One region of the Azospirillum sp. A26 genome, then DNA from elsewhere that is predicted to be linked to it. Evidence: predicted binding sites of a transcription regulator. Region 1 holds the regulator's gene; each other region holds the start of a gene.

The links. Region 1 encodes PhoB, which activates phosphate uptake and scavenging genes when phosphate is short. Its sites were predicted from a motif close to TNTCATAAAACTGTCA; they were not measured.
Region 2: a site for PhoB is predicted at 2,780-2,795, ahead of ABNQ39_RS22360 (5'-nucleotidase, lipoprotein e(P4) family). Genes of this name have one in related genera too.
Region 3: a site for PhoB is predicted at 2,420-2,435, ahead of ABNQ39_RS32150 (DUF47 domain-containing protein). Genes of this name have one in related genera too.

What each region holds. Positions count from the first base shown of each region.
Region 1 is NZ_CP170472.1:2,493,842-2,498,559, forward strand. Features, by position in the region: gene pstC (phosphate ABC transporter permease subunit PstC) at 1-203, shown strand, start outside; gene pstA (phosphate ABC transporter permease PstA) at 196-1,512, shown strand; gene pstB (phosphate ABC transporter ATP-binding protein PstB) at 1,602-2,348, shown strand; gene phoB (phosphate regulon transcriptional regulator PhoB) at 2,463-3,167, shown strand; gene ABNQ39_RS12590 (SAM hydrolase/SAM-dependent halogenase family protein) at 3,254-3,982, shown strand; gene ABNQ39_RS12595 (Bax inhibitor-1/YccA family protein) at 4,089-4,718, opposite strand, start outside.
Region 2 is NZ_CP170473.1:1,836,425-1,841,142, reverse strand. Features, by position in the region: gene urtD (urea ABC transporter ATP-binding protein UrtD) at 1-277, shown strand, start outside; gene urtE (urea ABC transporter ATP-binding subunit UrtE) at 292-987, shown strand; gene ABNQ39_RS22370 (COG4315 family predicted lipoprotein) at 1,100-1,495, shown strand; gene ABNQ39_RS22365 (hypothetical protein) at 1,683-1,835, shown strand; gene ABNQ39_RS22360 (5'-nucleotidase, lipoprotein e(P4) family) at 1,877-2,758, opposite strand; gene ABNQ39_RS22355 (glutathione S-transferase family protein) at 2,882-3,514, opposite strand; gene ABNQ39_RS22350 (LysR family transcriptional regulator) at 3,623-4,522, shown strand; gene ABNQ39_RS22345 (formylglycine-generating enzyme family protein) at 4,567-4,718, opposite strand, start outside.
Region 3 is NZ_CP170476.1:268,056-272,773, forward strand. Features, by position in the region: gene ABNQ39_RS32135 (response regulator) at 1-178, shown strand, start outside; gene ABNQ39_RS32140 (hypothetical protein) at 213-518, opposite strand; gene ABNQ39_RS32145 (inorganic phosphate transporter) at 662-1,675, opposite strand; gene ABNQ39_RS32150 (DUF47 domain-containing protein) at 1,689-2,333, opposite strand; gene ABNQ39_RS32155 (hypothetical protein) at 2,602-3,117, shown strand; gene ABNQ39_RS32160 (glycosyl hydrolase family 17 protein) at 3,124-4,718, opposite strand, start outside.

The sequences.
Region 1 (4,718 bases):
CCGCCAACCTGACCGCCAACCCGTTGCAGGCGGTCACCACCGTCACCACCCAGATCGCCACGCTGCTGGTCGGCGACCAGGAGTTCGACAGCCCGAAGACGCTGTCGGCCTTCGGCCTCGGCCTCGTGCTGTTCCTCGTCACGCTCTGCCTCAACATGGTCGCCCTGCGGGTGGTCCGGACCTATCGGGAAAAATATGACTGACCTCGTCGAGCGGGACGCGGCGGCCGTGACGCCCTCCTCCGCCCCTACCTCCTCGCCACCGAAGTCGCGCCTGCGCAGCGAGGCCTTCGCCCGCCGCCTGCGCGCGCGCCATGCCGCGGAGCGCCGCTTCCGGCTGGCCGGCGCCGCCGCGGTGGCGCTGGCGGCGCTGATGCTGGTGCTGCTGCTGGGATCCATCGTCACGAAGGGCGCCAGTGCCTTCCTGGAGGCCCGCATCCGGCTGGAGGTGACGCTCGACCCGGCGGAGGTCGCCGACCGCAACTACACCGCCCTGCTGCGCCGGGCGCTCTACGCCCAGTTCCCCCAGGTGACCGACCGTGCCGGCCGCCGCGTGCTGAACGACCTGCTGTCGTCGGGCGCACCCTACGAGCTGGAGGCGATGGTGGCGAAGAACCCGGCGCTGGCCGGGACGACGCAGACAATCTGGGTCCGCGCCGACGACCAGATCGACCAGCTGGTGAAGGGCGCCTACCGCCGCGACCTGCCGGAGAGCGAGCGCGGGATCGGCGACGCCAGGATCGCCGCCGCCGACGCGCTGCTGGCCTCGGGTGCGCTGGCGCAGGGCTTCAACACCACCCTGTTCACGGCGGGCGACAGCCGGGAGCCGGAACAGGCCGGCATCGGCGGCGCCATCGCCGGCTCGCTGCTGACCCTGCTGGTGACGATGGCGCTGTCGGTGCCGACCGGCATCGCCGCCGCGGTCTATCTGGAGGAATTCGCGCCGAAGAACCGCTGGACCGACCTGATCGAGGTGAACATCAACAACCTCGCCGCGGTGCCGTCGATCATCTTCGGCCTGCTCGGCCTCGCGGTGTTCCTGGGATTCTTCGGCATGCCGCGCTCCGCCCCGCTGGTCGGCGGGCTGGTGATGGCGCTGATGACGCTGCCGGTCATCATCATCGCGTCCCGCGTCGCGCTGAAGGCGGTGCCGCCGTCGATCCGTCAGGCGGCGCTGGGCGTCGGCGCCTCGCCCTTGCAGACGGTGCTGCACCATGTGCTGCCGCTGGCGATGCCCGGCATCCTGACCGGCACCATCATCGGCATGGCCCGTGCGCTGGGCGAGACGGCGCCGCTGCTGATGATCGGCATGGTCGCCTTCATCGTCGACGTGCCCCATGGGCTGACCGACAGCGCCACGGTGCTTCCGGTGCAGATCTACATGTGGGCCGACAGTCCGGAGCGGGCCTTCACCGAGCGCACCTCGGCGGCGATCCTGATCCTGCTCGGCGTCCTGATCCTGCTGAACGGCGCGGCCGTGATCCTGCGCAAGATTTTCGAGAGACGGTGGTGAGCGTCATGAGCATTCAGAACCCGCTGAAGCTGCGGCCCCGCGCCGGCGACCGTGCCGGTCAACACGCGGGCGCCGCGCTGCCCAACAAGATGACCGCCCGCGGGGTGACGGTGTTCTACGGGGCCAAGCAGGCGTTGAAGGGCATCGACCTCGACATCCAGGAAAACCGGGTGCTGGCGCTGATCGGCCCGTCCGGCTGCGGCAAGTCGACCTTCCTGCGCTGCCTGAACCGGATGAACGACACCATCGAGGGCTGCCGGGTCGACGGGCGGATCGCGCTCGACGGCGAGGATGTCTATGGCAAGGCGGTCGATGCGGTGCAGCTGCGCGCCCGTGTCGGCATGGTGTTCCAGAAGCCGAACCCCTTCCCCAAGTCGATCTACGACAATGTCGCCTACGGCCCGCGCATCCACGGCCTGGCCTCCGGCCGCGACGAGCTGGACGAGGTGGTGCAGACCTCGCTGAAGCGCGCCGGGCTGTGGGGCGAGGTGAAGGACCGGCTGCGCGAACCGGGCACCAGCCTGTCCGGCGGCCAGCAGCAGCGGCTGTGCATCGCCCGCGCCATCGCCGTCAGCCCCGAGGTGATCCTGATGGACGAGCCCTGCTCGGCGCTCGACCCCATCGCGACCGCCCACATCGAGGAGCTGATCGACGAGCTGCGGGCCAACTACACCATCGTCATCGTCACCCACAACATGCAGCAGGCCGCCCGCGTGTCGCAGCGCACCGCCTTCTTCCATCTCGGCGAGATGGTGGAGTGCGACGACACCGAGGACATCTTCACCAACCCGCGCGACGAGCGCACCCAGGGCTACATCACCGGCCGCTATGGCTGAGATCCGCCCTGTGTGCCCCCTGTCTTTCCCAATGCCCGCCCCTCTTCCCTCCTTTGTTGAAAAGGCTGTGCCATGCCGGTTAACGTCGAGACGCGCGCTGTGAACGGAGCCACCATGAACGCGGCCCTGAAGCCGCTCGTCCTGATCGTCGAGGACGAGGCCGACATCCTGACGCTGCTGAAGTACAACCTGGAAAAGGAAGGCTTCCGCGTCGCCACTGCCAGCGACGGCGAGGAGGCCCTGCTGGCCGCCGGCGAGCAGACGCCGCACATCGTCCTGCTCGACTGGATGCTGCCGCTGATGAGCGGGCTGGAGGTCTGCCGCCAGCTGCGCCGCAACGCCAAGACCCGCGACATCCCGATCATCATGCTGACTGCCCGCGGCGAGGAAGGCGACCGGGTGCGCGGCCTGAATTCCGGCGCCGACGACTACATCACCAAGCCCTTCTCCCCGACCGAGCTGGTGGCGCGCATGCGCGCCGTGCTGCGCCGCGCGTCGCCCGGCATGACCGATGAGGTGCTGACCTTCGCCGACGTCACGATGGATCTGGCCGCCCACCGCGTCCGCCGCAACGGCCGGGACGTACACCTCGGCCCGACCGAATTCCGCCTGCTGCGCCATTTCATGCAGCATGCCGGCCGGGTGTTCTCGCGCGAACAGCTGCTCGATCTGGTGTGGGGCCATGACGTGTACGTCGAGCCGCGTACGGTCGACGTACACATCCGCCGCCTGCGCAAGGCGATGAATGAGGAGGACGAGCTGGACCTGATCCGCACCGTGCGGTCGGCCGGCTACGCGCTGGATACCAAGTCGGTGTGAGCCCAGGGTTGGGATGGGGGTAGGATGGGGGCAGAACCACCGCAGCATTGGTGAGACTGGCCCCCATGCCTTCCCCCATATCCCCCATGATCCTGCTCTTCACCGATTTCGGGCTTTCCGGTCCCTACACCGGCCAGATGAAGGCGGTGTTGGCGCAACAGGCGCCGGCCGTGCCGGTCATCGACCTGTTCGCCGACGCCCCCGCCTTCGACCCGCAGCTTTCCGCTTATCTGCTGGCTGCCTACGCTGCGGCCTTCCCGGCCGGCAGCGTCTTTCTCTCTGTCGTCGATCCCGGCGTCGGCACCGACAGGCGGCCGGTGATGGTGGAGGCCGACGGGCGCTGGTTCGTCGGTCCCGACAACGGCCTGTTCGCGTTGATCGCCCGCCGCACAACGTCGCTAAACGCCTGGACAATCGACTGGATCCCGGACCGGCTGTCCGCCAGCTTCCATGGCCGCGACCTGTTCGCCCCCGTCGCCGCCTGCCTCGCCACCGGGCATGCCGTGGCGCGCAGCCCGCTCGATCCCGCCGCCATCGACCGTCCGGACTGGCCGGACGAACTGCCGCGCATCGTCTATGTCGATGTCTACGGCAATGCCATGACCGGCCTGCGGGCCTCCGCCCTGCCCGCCGATGCGGTGCTGACCGCCGGTGGCGCCCGCATCGCCCGCGCCCGCACCTTCGGTGCCGTCGGGCCGGGAGAGCCGCTGTGGTACGAGAACTCCAACGGGCTGGTGGAGATCGCCGTCAACCGCGGGCGGGCCGACCGGGTGCTGGGGCTGGCGGTCGGCGACCCGGTGACGGTGGAGTCCTGAGAAAAGCCGGACAAAAGAAAACCGCCCGGAAGCGGGTGCTTCCGGGCGGCTGGCGCGTGATCCGATGCTTGTCCGATCAGGCGTCTCGGGTCGAATGTCTTTAGGCTCAGTCGTTGTTGCGCTGGCCCAGGAACTGCAGCAGGAACTGGAACAGGTTGATGAAGTCCAGGTACAGCGTCAGGGCGCCCATCAGGGCCAGCTTGCCGGTGCTCTCGTGATCGTAGCCCTCGGCGTAGCTTTCCTTGATCGCCTGGGTGTCATAGGCGGTCAGGCCGGTGAAGATCAGCACGCCGATGGCGGAGATCGCGAAGTGCAGGGCCGGCGACTGGAAGAAGATGTTCGCCAAGCCGGCGATCACCAGACCGATGACGCCCATCATCAGGAACGAGCCCATCTTCGACAGGTCGGCCTTCGTGGTGTAGCCGTAGAGGCTCATCGCCAGGAAGGTCGCGGCGGTGACGAAGAAGGTCAGCGCGATCGACGCCCCGGTGAAGACCAGGAAGATGGCCGACATCGACAGGCCCATCGCGCCGCAATAGGCCCAGAAGATCATCTGTGCCGATGCGAAGGACAGGCGCTGGATGCCGAAGGACAGCACCATGACGAAGGCGAGCGGAGCCAGCATCACCACCCACTTCAGCGGCGTGCCGAAGATGGTGGCCATCATGGCCGGGCTGGACGACACGAGTGCCGCGACCAGACCCGTCAGGATCAGGCCGGCACCCATGTAGTTGTA
Region 2 (4,718 bases), on a different replicon from region 1:
GCTGGAGATCGGCATGCTGCTGGCCCAGGACCCCAAGCTTCTTCTGGTCGACGAGCCGGTCGCCGGCATGACCGACGCCGAGACCGAACAGACCGCCGAGCTGCTGTGCAGCATCGCCGGCAAGCACTCGGTGATCGTCGTGGAGCATGACATGAGCTTCGTCCGCGCGCTCGGCGTCAAGGTGACGGTGCTGGCCGAGGGCTCGGTGCTGGCCGAAGGCTCGCTGGACGCGGTCAGCGCCAACCAACAGGTCATCGACACCTATCTCGGCCGCTGACGGGAGACATTATAATGCTAGACGTTCGCTCTCTCGATCTGCATTACGGCGCCGCCCAGGCCCTGCGCAGCGTTTCCATGAAGGCCGAAATCGGCAAGGTCACCTGTCTGGTCGGCCGCAACGGCGTCGGCAAGTCCAGCCTGCTGCGCGCCATCGTCGGGCTGAAACCGGTGTCCGGCGGCTCCATCGGCTGGGACGGCGCCGACGTGACGAAGATGGCGCCGGCCGACCGGGCGCGGCGCGGCATCGCCTATGTGCCGCAGGGGCGCGAGATCTTCCCGCTGCTGACGGTGCGGGAGAATTTGCTGACCGGCTACGCCCCGCTGCCGCGCGCCCAGCGCTCGATCCCCGACGAGGTGTTCGAGCTGTTCCCGGTGCTGAAATCCATGCTGGAGCGCCGTGGCGGCGACCTGTCGGGCGGCCAGCAGCAGCAGCTCGCCATCGGCCGCGCCCTGGTGACGCGCCCGCGCCTGCTGGTGCTGGACGAGCCGACCGAGGGCATCCAGCCGTCGATCATCAAGGACATCGGCCGCGCCATCTCCTACCTGCGCGACAAGGGCACCATGGCGATCCTGCTGGTCGAGCAGTATTTCGACTTCGCCCGCGACCTTGCCGACGACTGGGTGGTGATGGAGCGCGGCGAGGTGATGCTGTCCGGTCCGCGCAGCGGCCTGGACGAGCAGGAGGTCCGCAAATACCTGACGGTATAACCCCGATGGCATGGCGTTCCGGCCGGTGACGGGGGGAATATCCGCGGCCCCGTTGCGTCCTCGATTCATCGGGCCTGCCGTCCGGCGGGCCTGTTTCGGGAGGAATTGCGCAATGAAGTCCGCACTCCGTATCGCCGCCGCCGCCATCGGCCTGGGGGCCGTCCTGTCCGGCGCCCCGGCATTTGCTCAGGACAAGGAACCGGCCATGACGGGCAAGACCGCGATGGGTCCTGTCCTGACCGACGCGAAGGGCATGACGCTCTATGTCTTCGACAAGGACGGTACCGGCAAGTCGGCCTGCAACGGGCCTTGCGCGACCAACTGGCCGCCGCTGATGGCTCCCGCCTCCGCCAAGCCGATGGGCAAATACAGCGTCGTCACCCGCGACGACGGAAGCCGGCAGTGGGCCTACAATGGCAAGCCGCTCTACAACTGGGCCAAGGATGCGAAGCCGGGCGACACCACCGGCGACGGCGTGAACAACGTCTGGCACGTGGCGAAGCCATAACGTTCGGGGTATCGCGGGGCCGTGGTTACTGTCGTCCGGCGCCACGGCCCTGCCTTCGCCGGGAGTATACTTATCCGGTCGAGGTAATGCGCAAACGCCGTCTTCGTGGGCTGCGCTCTTTAAAGGTCGTTAAGGATCCGAACCGCATGATGACCTCAACGCCATCTTGCTCACGGAGCCGCAGGTCATGTCGATCTACAACGCCGCCTCGTTCGAAGCCGCCCCCTCCGCCGAACCGAAGGTCCGCAAGATGAGCGGCCTGCCGCGTCTGGCGGTCTGGACCGTCATGATCGGCACGCCGTGGCTGCTGATCGTGGAAGCGGTGCGCCTGATCTTCTGAAGCTCGACACTCCAGGCCCGGCGCACCGTCCTTTCAAACTGTTATTGGGCCGGTGCCACCCAGGGCTCCAGCGCGCCGATCTTCTTGGCCCGCTTCTCATCCGCCGACAGTTTGAAATTATGCCCGAAGGGCGCGCTCTCGAACGAGCCGTAACCGGGATTGGCCAGCATCAGCCAATCGCGCCCGAAATGCTCCTTCGCCGCCTCGAACGCCTTCAGACGGTCGGCCTCGCTGCCGTTGTAGGCATCGCTGAAGTCGCCAAAATTGTCGCCGAACAGCAGAACGATCCGGTACTCCTTGGCGATGTAGGCGCGCCGCGTCCCCTTCGCCGAACCCCAATCCGGCTTTTCCTTCGACATCAGGAAGGTATCGACGTTGCCGCCCATCGGGAAGCCTAGCGCCTGCGCGTTGCGGCGGGTCGGCTCTTCCTGGTCGGCGTTGCGGTTGGTGACGTAGAACACCTTCACGCCCTTCGATTCGGCGTATTGGGTGAACTCGACCGCGCCCGGCACCGCCGTCGCCTTCTCCGCCTTCACCCAGGCATCCCAGGTCTTGGGCGAGAATTCGCCGTTGGTGGTGACCAGCCCGGCCTGATAGGCGGAGTTGTCCATCGCCGTCTCGTCCAGGTCCAGCACCACCGCCGGCGGCAGATCCTGGTAGTTGCCGGTCTGCTCGGTCGCCGCGGTCCAGGTCTTTTCGGCCAGCGCCTTGTCCAGCTGGATCCTGCCCAGCGCATAGACCGCCAGCGAGTTCGCCTTGTATTCGACCGACCGCTGCATCCACAGCTCGGCGTTCAGCAGATCGCTTTGCGGCACCGGGCCTTGGGGAGCCGGATCCGCCGCCAGGGCGGGGCCGGCCAGAAGGGAAAGGGCAACCGCACCGGACAGCAGCGACCAGCGCCCGGAACAGGCGGAATTGCGCATCGACTCAATCCATCCATCAAGTGTCATGGAACTGTCATCGAAGCACAGATTCGGGTGCTTGGCGACGGTCCCGTGACGCTTGCGTCATGGTAATGGGCACGCTTGCGTCATGGCGGCCGGTCTTCAGGCCGGCTGGGGGATGGTGCTTTCCGGCATCGGGGTCAGCGCCGGGATCGCCTCCACCCGCTCCAGCCAGCGCCGCACCGCCGGATAGGGATCGAGCGGGATGTGGCCTTCCGGGGCGCGGGCGACATAGGCGTAGCAGGCGATGTCGGCGATGGTCGGCCGCTCCGCCGCCAGCCAGTCGCGGGTCGCCAGATGGCTGTCCATGAAGCGCAGCAGGTGTTCCGCAATCCTGTGCGCGTCGGCCAGCGTCCCGGCCCCGCCCCACAGCGTCAGGATGCGCGCCAGCGCCGGCCCGAATCGCAGGTCGCCGGCGGCGACCGACAGCCAGCGCTGCACCTGCGCTGCCTGATCCGGCGCCTTCGGGTTCCACAGGCCGGAAGCGTCGTAGCGATCGGCGAGATAGACGAGAATGGCGACCGAGTCCGGCAGGACGAGATCGCCGTCGACCAGCACCGGGATCTGTCCGAAGGGATTTAGCGCGAGGAAGGCATCCGACCGGCGAACCTCGGCGTTTGCTTCGACATAGCGGTATGGCAGGCCGAGGATGTTCAGGAAGGCTTCGACCCGGTGGGCATGCCCCGACAGCGGCGTGCCGTACAGCGTGATGGTGGGATCGGTGCTGGTGCTCATGGCAAGGCCCCTTCTCTGTAGATCGCGGATGCCCACAGCCAACCACTTGCGCCGTTCCGCAGGAATGGGTTTTGATGAAAAGGGACTCTTTCAGGAATTGGAAGAATTGTGGACCGGCTGGATGAACTGACGATCTTCGTCGCGATCCTGGAGACCGGCAGCCTTGCCGGTGCGGCCAAGCGGCTGCGGCGGTCGGCGCCCGCCGTCACCCGCGCGCTGTCGGGGCTGGAGGAGCGGCTGGGCGTCCGGCTGATCGAGCGGACCACCCGCAACCTCGCCCCCACCGATGCCGGCCGGCGATTGGCCGAACAGGCGCGCCGGCTGCTGGCCGATTACGACGAGGCGCTGGCCGCCACCGGAACCGACCGGCCGATGCGCGGGCGGCTGCGTGTCACCGCGCCAGTGATGTTCGGGCGCAAGCATGTGACGCCTCTGGTCCTCGACTTCATGCGGGAGTTTCCGGACATCCGCGTCGAGCTGACGCTGTCCGACGGCAACCTCGACCTGATCGAGGAGGAGCTGGACGTGGCGATCCGCATCGGCCCGCTGCCCGACTCCGGCCTCGTCGCCCGGCGGGTGGGGCAGGTCGGGCGCTTTCTGGTCGCCAGCCCCGGCTATCTGGCACGGCGCGGCACGCCGTCGATGCCGGAGGATCTGTCCGGCCACGACATCATCCTGACGACGGCCCGGCCCGGTCCGCCGGACTGGCGCTTTCTGATCGACGGGCGGGAGCGGGTGCTGCGGGTGACGCCGAAGCTGGCGGTCAGCCACATCGAGCCGGCCCTGCTCGCCGCCCGCGACGGGCATGGCATCGCCCGCCCGCTGTCCTATCAGGCGGCGGACGACCTCGCCGCCGGCACGCTGGTGCGCCTGATGCCGCACGCCGAGCCGGAACCGCTGCCGGTCCATGTGGTGGTCCCGACCGCAAGGCTGATGCCCGGCCGGGTGCGCGCCTTCCTCGACCATGCGGTGCAGGGCCTGTCGGCGCTGGAGGTCCTGCGCGGCTGATCCCCCAGCCTCGTCAGGGATCGCGGGGGCAGGGATCGCAGACTCTAGGGATCGCGGGCGACGCGGATGCCGTAGGCGGCATAACCGCTCTCCGCCGCGTCCACCCGGCGCACGGCGGAGCGGACATAGCGCGGGTTGCTGTGCCACGACCCGCCGCGCATCGTCCGCTGTGAACAGGTCGCTTCGGACCGGCCGT
Region 3 (4,718 bases), on a different replicon from region 1:
GCCCCACGGCGACCTGCCGATCCTGGCGCTGACCGCCGGTTCGTCGGACGAGGAACGGCGCGACTGCCGCGACGCCGGCATGAACGGGCACATCGGCAAGCCCTATGAGCGCGACCTGCTGCTGCGTCAGGTCGCACGCACGCTGGCCGCCGGGCGCAGCCGCACCGGCGCCGCCTGAAGGCCCGCCTCAAGCCGGGTCAGGGCTGCTCCGGTCAGGGCTGCTCGAACACCCTGGGGAAATGGGCGAGACGCCGGCCGAACAGGCTTTGCGGCGTGGCGTCGGTCACGACCGGCTCCGCTTGGCTGGCGGGCAGCGGCGCCATGGGCAGGGGCGTGGCGGAGAGCGCGCGCGCCGAGGTCGGGCGGGAGCGGCGTTCGGTCTTCTCGGGTGGGGCGTAGAAATGCAGGGTCAGCTGGCCGTCGGCTTCCGCCGCATAGGGCAAGCCTGGGACCGTCCGGCGTTCGGTGCCGGGAAGCACATACTGCTCACCTTGGTCGGTGCGTTCGATATGCGGCATGACCGGTATCCTGTCTCCACCGGACCGATCCTGCCGTTCCCGCCCTTGCGGGTCAAGGGCGGGCTGCGTCACGAAGGGCTTATCCGATCGTACCGGTATCCGCCCCCTCGTTCACAGGGTGTTCTCCCCCCGGATCGAGGCCCTTACGGGCGCAGGACGCTCGACACCAGCAGGTAGGACAGCCAGGCGACGATGCCGGAGGCGGGAATCGTCAGCACCCAGGCCCAGACGATTCGGCCCGCCAGACCCCAGCGCACCGCCGAGGTGCGGCGGGCGGAGCCGACGCCGACGATGGCGCCGGTGATGGTGTGGGTGGTCGAAACCGGGATGCCCAGCCACGTCGCGCCGAACAGCGTGATGGCGCCCGCCGTCTCGGCGCAGAAGCCCTGGTAGGGCTTCAGGTCGGTGATGCGCGACCCCATGGTGCGGACGATGCGCCAGCCGCCCATCATGGTGCCCAGCCCCATCGCCAGCTGGCAGGCGATGATGACCCAGAAGGGAACGTGGAAGGTATCGCCCAGCATGCCCTGGCTGAACAGCAGGACGGCGATGATGCCCATCGTCTTCTGCGCGTCGTTGCCGCCATGGCCCAGGCTGTAGAGCGCCGCCGAGAAGAGCTGCCAGTGCCGGAACTGGCGGTCGACCGTGAAGGGGGCGGCCCGGCGCAGCGCCCAGGACAGCACCAGCATCAGGAACAGCGCCAGCAGGAGGCCGATGCCGGGCGACAGCACGATGGCGACCGCCGTCTTGGTGAAGCCGCTGCCGATGATGGCGCCGAAGCCGGCTTTGGCGATGCCCGCCCCGGCGATGCCGCCGACCAGCGCGTGCGAGGAGGAGGACGGCAGCCCGAGATACCAGGTGATCAGGTTCCAGCCGATGGCGCCGATCAGCGCCGCCAGGATCACCGCCGGGTCCATCACCAGCGGATCGACCAGCCCGGTGCCGATGGTGGTGGCGACATGCAGGCCGAAGAACAGGAAGGCGATGAAATTGAAGAAGGCCGCCCAAAGGACGGCCAGCTTGGGCGACAGCACGCGGGTCGACACCACGGTGGCGATGGAGTTCGCCGCGTCGTGCAGGCCGTTGATGAAGTCGAAGGCGAGCGCCACCAGAACGATGACGGCGATCGCCGGCAGGCCGAGTTGCAGGGCCTCCATGACCGGGACCGCCTCAGACCTGATCGAGCGTGATGCCCGCGACCAGGTCGCCGACGTCGTCGCACCGGTCGGTCACCGCCTCCAGCATCTCGTACAGCTCGCGCCGGCCGAGGAAGGCGATCATGTCCGGCTTCTCCGCGATCAGCGACTGGAGCGCGCTGCGCAGGATGTCGTCGGCCTCGTCCTCGATGTCGGACAGCCGGCCGCAGAGATGGTCGATCCGCTCGGCGTTGCGGGCGATGGAGCCCAGGAGCGGCATCAGCTCGACCAGCACGTCGGCCTGCTGGCGGATCAAAGCGACGAAGCGGCGCATCGGTTCGTCGAACGCCTCGATGCCATAGAGGCCGGCATGACGTGGCACCTCGTCCATCAGGTCGATGGCGTCGTCCAGCGCGTTGATCAGCGACAGGATGTCCGAGCGGTCGAATGGGGTGATGAAGGCGCGGTGCAGGTCGCGCCCGGCATCCTTGGTGATGCGGTCGGCGTCCTTCTCCACCCGCTTCAGCGCGGCGACCTTCTGCGCGCGGTCGTCCGGTCCGGAATCCATCACCGCTTCCAGCGCAATGGATGCTGCCACGATATGGCGGGCCTGCTCGACGAACTGGTCGACGAAGCGTTCCTCCTTCGGCATCAGCGAACGGAATGCGCGCAGCAGCATGGGACGGTGACTCGCATAGACTGAATGGTTTGGCGCTGCTCTTAGCACGCTTCGCGGTGCGGTGCAGCGGCGGCATGTCATGTAAAGGTCATGAAACAGTCATTTGGTAGCAAAATCGCCACAGGTCGCGGCACATCGCCGCGTTTCACCCCTCCAACCGATCCGGCAAACCAGTTGGGCCGGCACCGTCAGCCGACCCCATGGAAAGCCGCCGGCCGCCTTCCCAAATCTCACCCGAAGCCCCTTCCCCGACCGCAGGGTTCCGCCCATGACGTGCCCATCCCCCGTTTCCCGCCTTGCCATGCCGGCGCTTGCCGCCCTGCTTCTGAGCGCCGCCCCGCTGCATGCCCAGACGGTTCCGCCCGACGACCCGGCCGGCCGGTGCAGCCCGACCGTCTCGGCCGCGCTCAGCACCTGGGACACCGGAGTCGCGGCGGCGGAGCGTTTCGGCGACAAGGCCGCGGCGGTGGCGCGCGAGAAGGGACGGGAGTATCTGCTGCCGCTGCTGGGGATCGACCCGAAGGCGGTGCCGCCCGACGCCAAGGGCGGCGGCACGACCGACGATGTCGGCCGCGCGCTGGAGGAAAGCCGCAACGATCCCAAGCGCCGCGCCGACCTCTGCGCCGCCATCACCCGCGCGGCGGACGAGGCGAAAAACTCGGCCGGCGCCGGGCTCGACGCGCTGAAACGGGCCCTGGACAACTGGCAGCTGACGCCGCCCGCCGCTCCGGCGCCCGGCCCCGCTCCGGAGACGCCGAAGCAGGACGGGCTGATCAAGACCTGATCCGGATCAGATCCGCCGCAGCGGACGCCGGGCGCTCCACACCCCGGCCAGGAAGGGCAGCGCCAGCAGGATCTGCAAGGCTGCCCAACCCAGCGCTTCCCAGTTCGGCCGGGTCCACTCGACCTCGTGCAGCGCCTCCGTGAAGGGCAGCTGGCCGTAGATCAGCGATTCGAGCGGCACGAAGCCCTCGGCCACCACGGTCAGCAGCGCCGCCAGCAGAAGCCCGAAGCCCAGGACCGACTCGACCGGCAGGCGGCGGACGGCGCCGCACAGGCCGCGCGGCGCACCGTCCGCGAAGGGAATCGCCGGACGGAACAGGCTGGCGATGCCGAGAGCGCCACGCGTCTCCGTCCCCACCGGCCGGCGGGCGGCGCGGATCAGGCCCAGCACCGGCAGCGCCACCGCCGGGATCAGCAGATACGGGTTGGGGAAGTCGCGGTAGCGGCCGTCGAAGACGATCAGCAGCGACCAGACCAGCGCCGCGACGCCCAGCGCCACGGCACTCCACCGCCCGACCCGCTCGGTGCGGGTCAGGGCCGGGCGGGCGTGGCGCAGGCCGACCAGCGGCTCGCTCGCCAGACCGCCGCTGGCCAGCGTGCGGTGGGCGGTCAGCAGCACCGCCAGCGACAGCGCCGCGGTCAGCGCCAGCATCGCCACCGCCAGCGTGGTGTCCTGCCAGTAATGCTTGCCATGCTCCGCCAGGAAGGCGGCGCGGACATAGAGGGTGGACAATACCTGCGCCAGCAGGATCAGCACCGCCCAGCCGGTGCCCGGCAGATGGCGGCGCAGCAGCGCCAGCCCGCACAGCAGCACCAGCGCCAGCCCGCTCGACGCCGCGAACAGCCAGGGCCACGCGACATTGCCGACGACCGGCCCGGCCAGCGAGAATTTCGGCGTGCGGTCGGCGTTGTACAGGCCCCAATGGCCGCCGACCGTGCCCTCCAGCTTGGCCTTCCACTCCTGGTCGAAGGCCTCGATCACGTTGTAGTCGAAGCCCTCCTGCTCGGCCATGCGGACGAAGGCGTTGACGAACTTCGCCTTGTTGACCAGCCCCGGCACGGCGGCGCCGCGCGAGCGGCCCTGCGTCGGCCAGCCGGTCTCGCCGACCAGGATCGGCTTGCCCGGGAAGCGGTGGGCGATGGTGCGGTAGCTCTGGCGGATGCGCTCGGTCGCCGCCTCGACGCCGGCCGGCACGTCCTCCCAATAGGGCAGCAGATGGATGGTCAGGTAATCGACATGGTCCGCGATCTGCGGGTATTTCAGCCACCATTCCCAGACGTCGGCGTAGGACACCGGCTGCTTCACCGCCGCCTTGACGCGGTCGATGTAGCCGGCGACCTGCTCCGGCGTCAGCTCGCGGCGCAGCAGCACCTCGTTGCCGACGATGACGCGGGTGATGACATCGGGATAGCGGTTGGCGAGGTCGATCAGCGAGGCGATCTCCGCCTCGTTCTTGTCGATCCGCGAGGACAGCCACGCCCCCATGGTGACCTGCATGCCGTGCTTGCGGGCCAGTTCAGGCACCACCTGCAAGCCTTCCAGCGAGGTGTAGGTGCGGATGCCGGCCACCTGCGGCGCCAGCGCGACGATGTCCTCCTCGA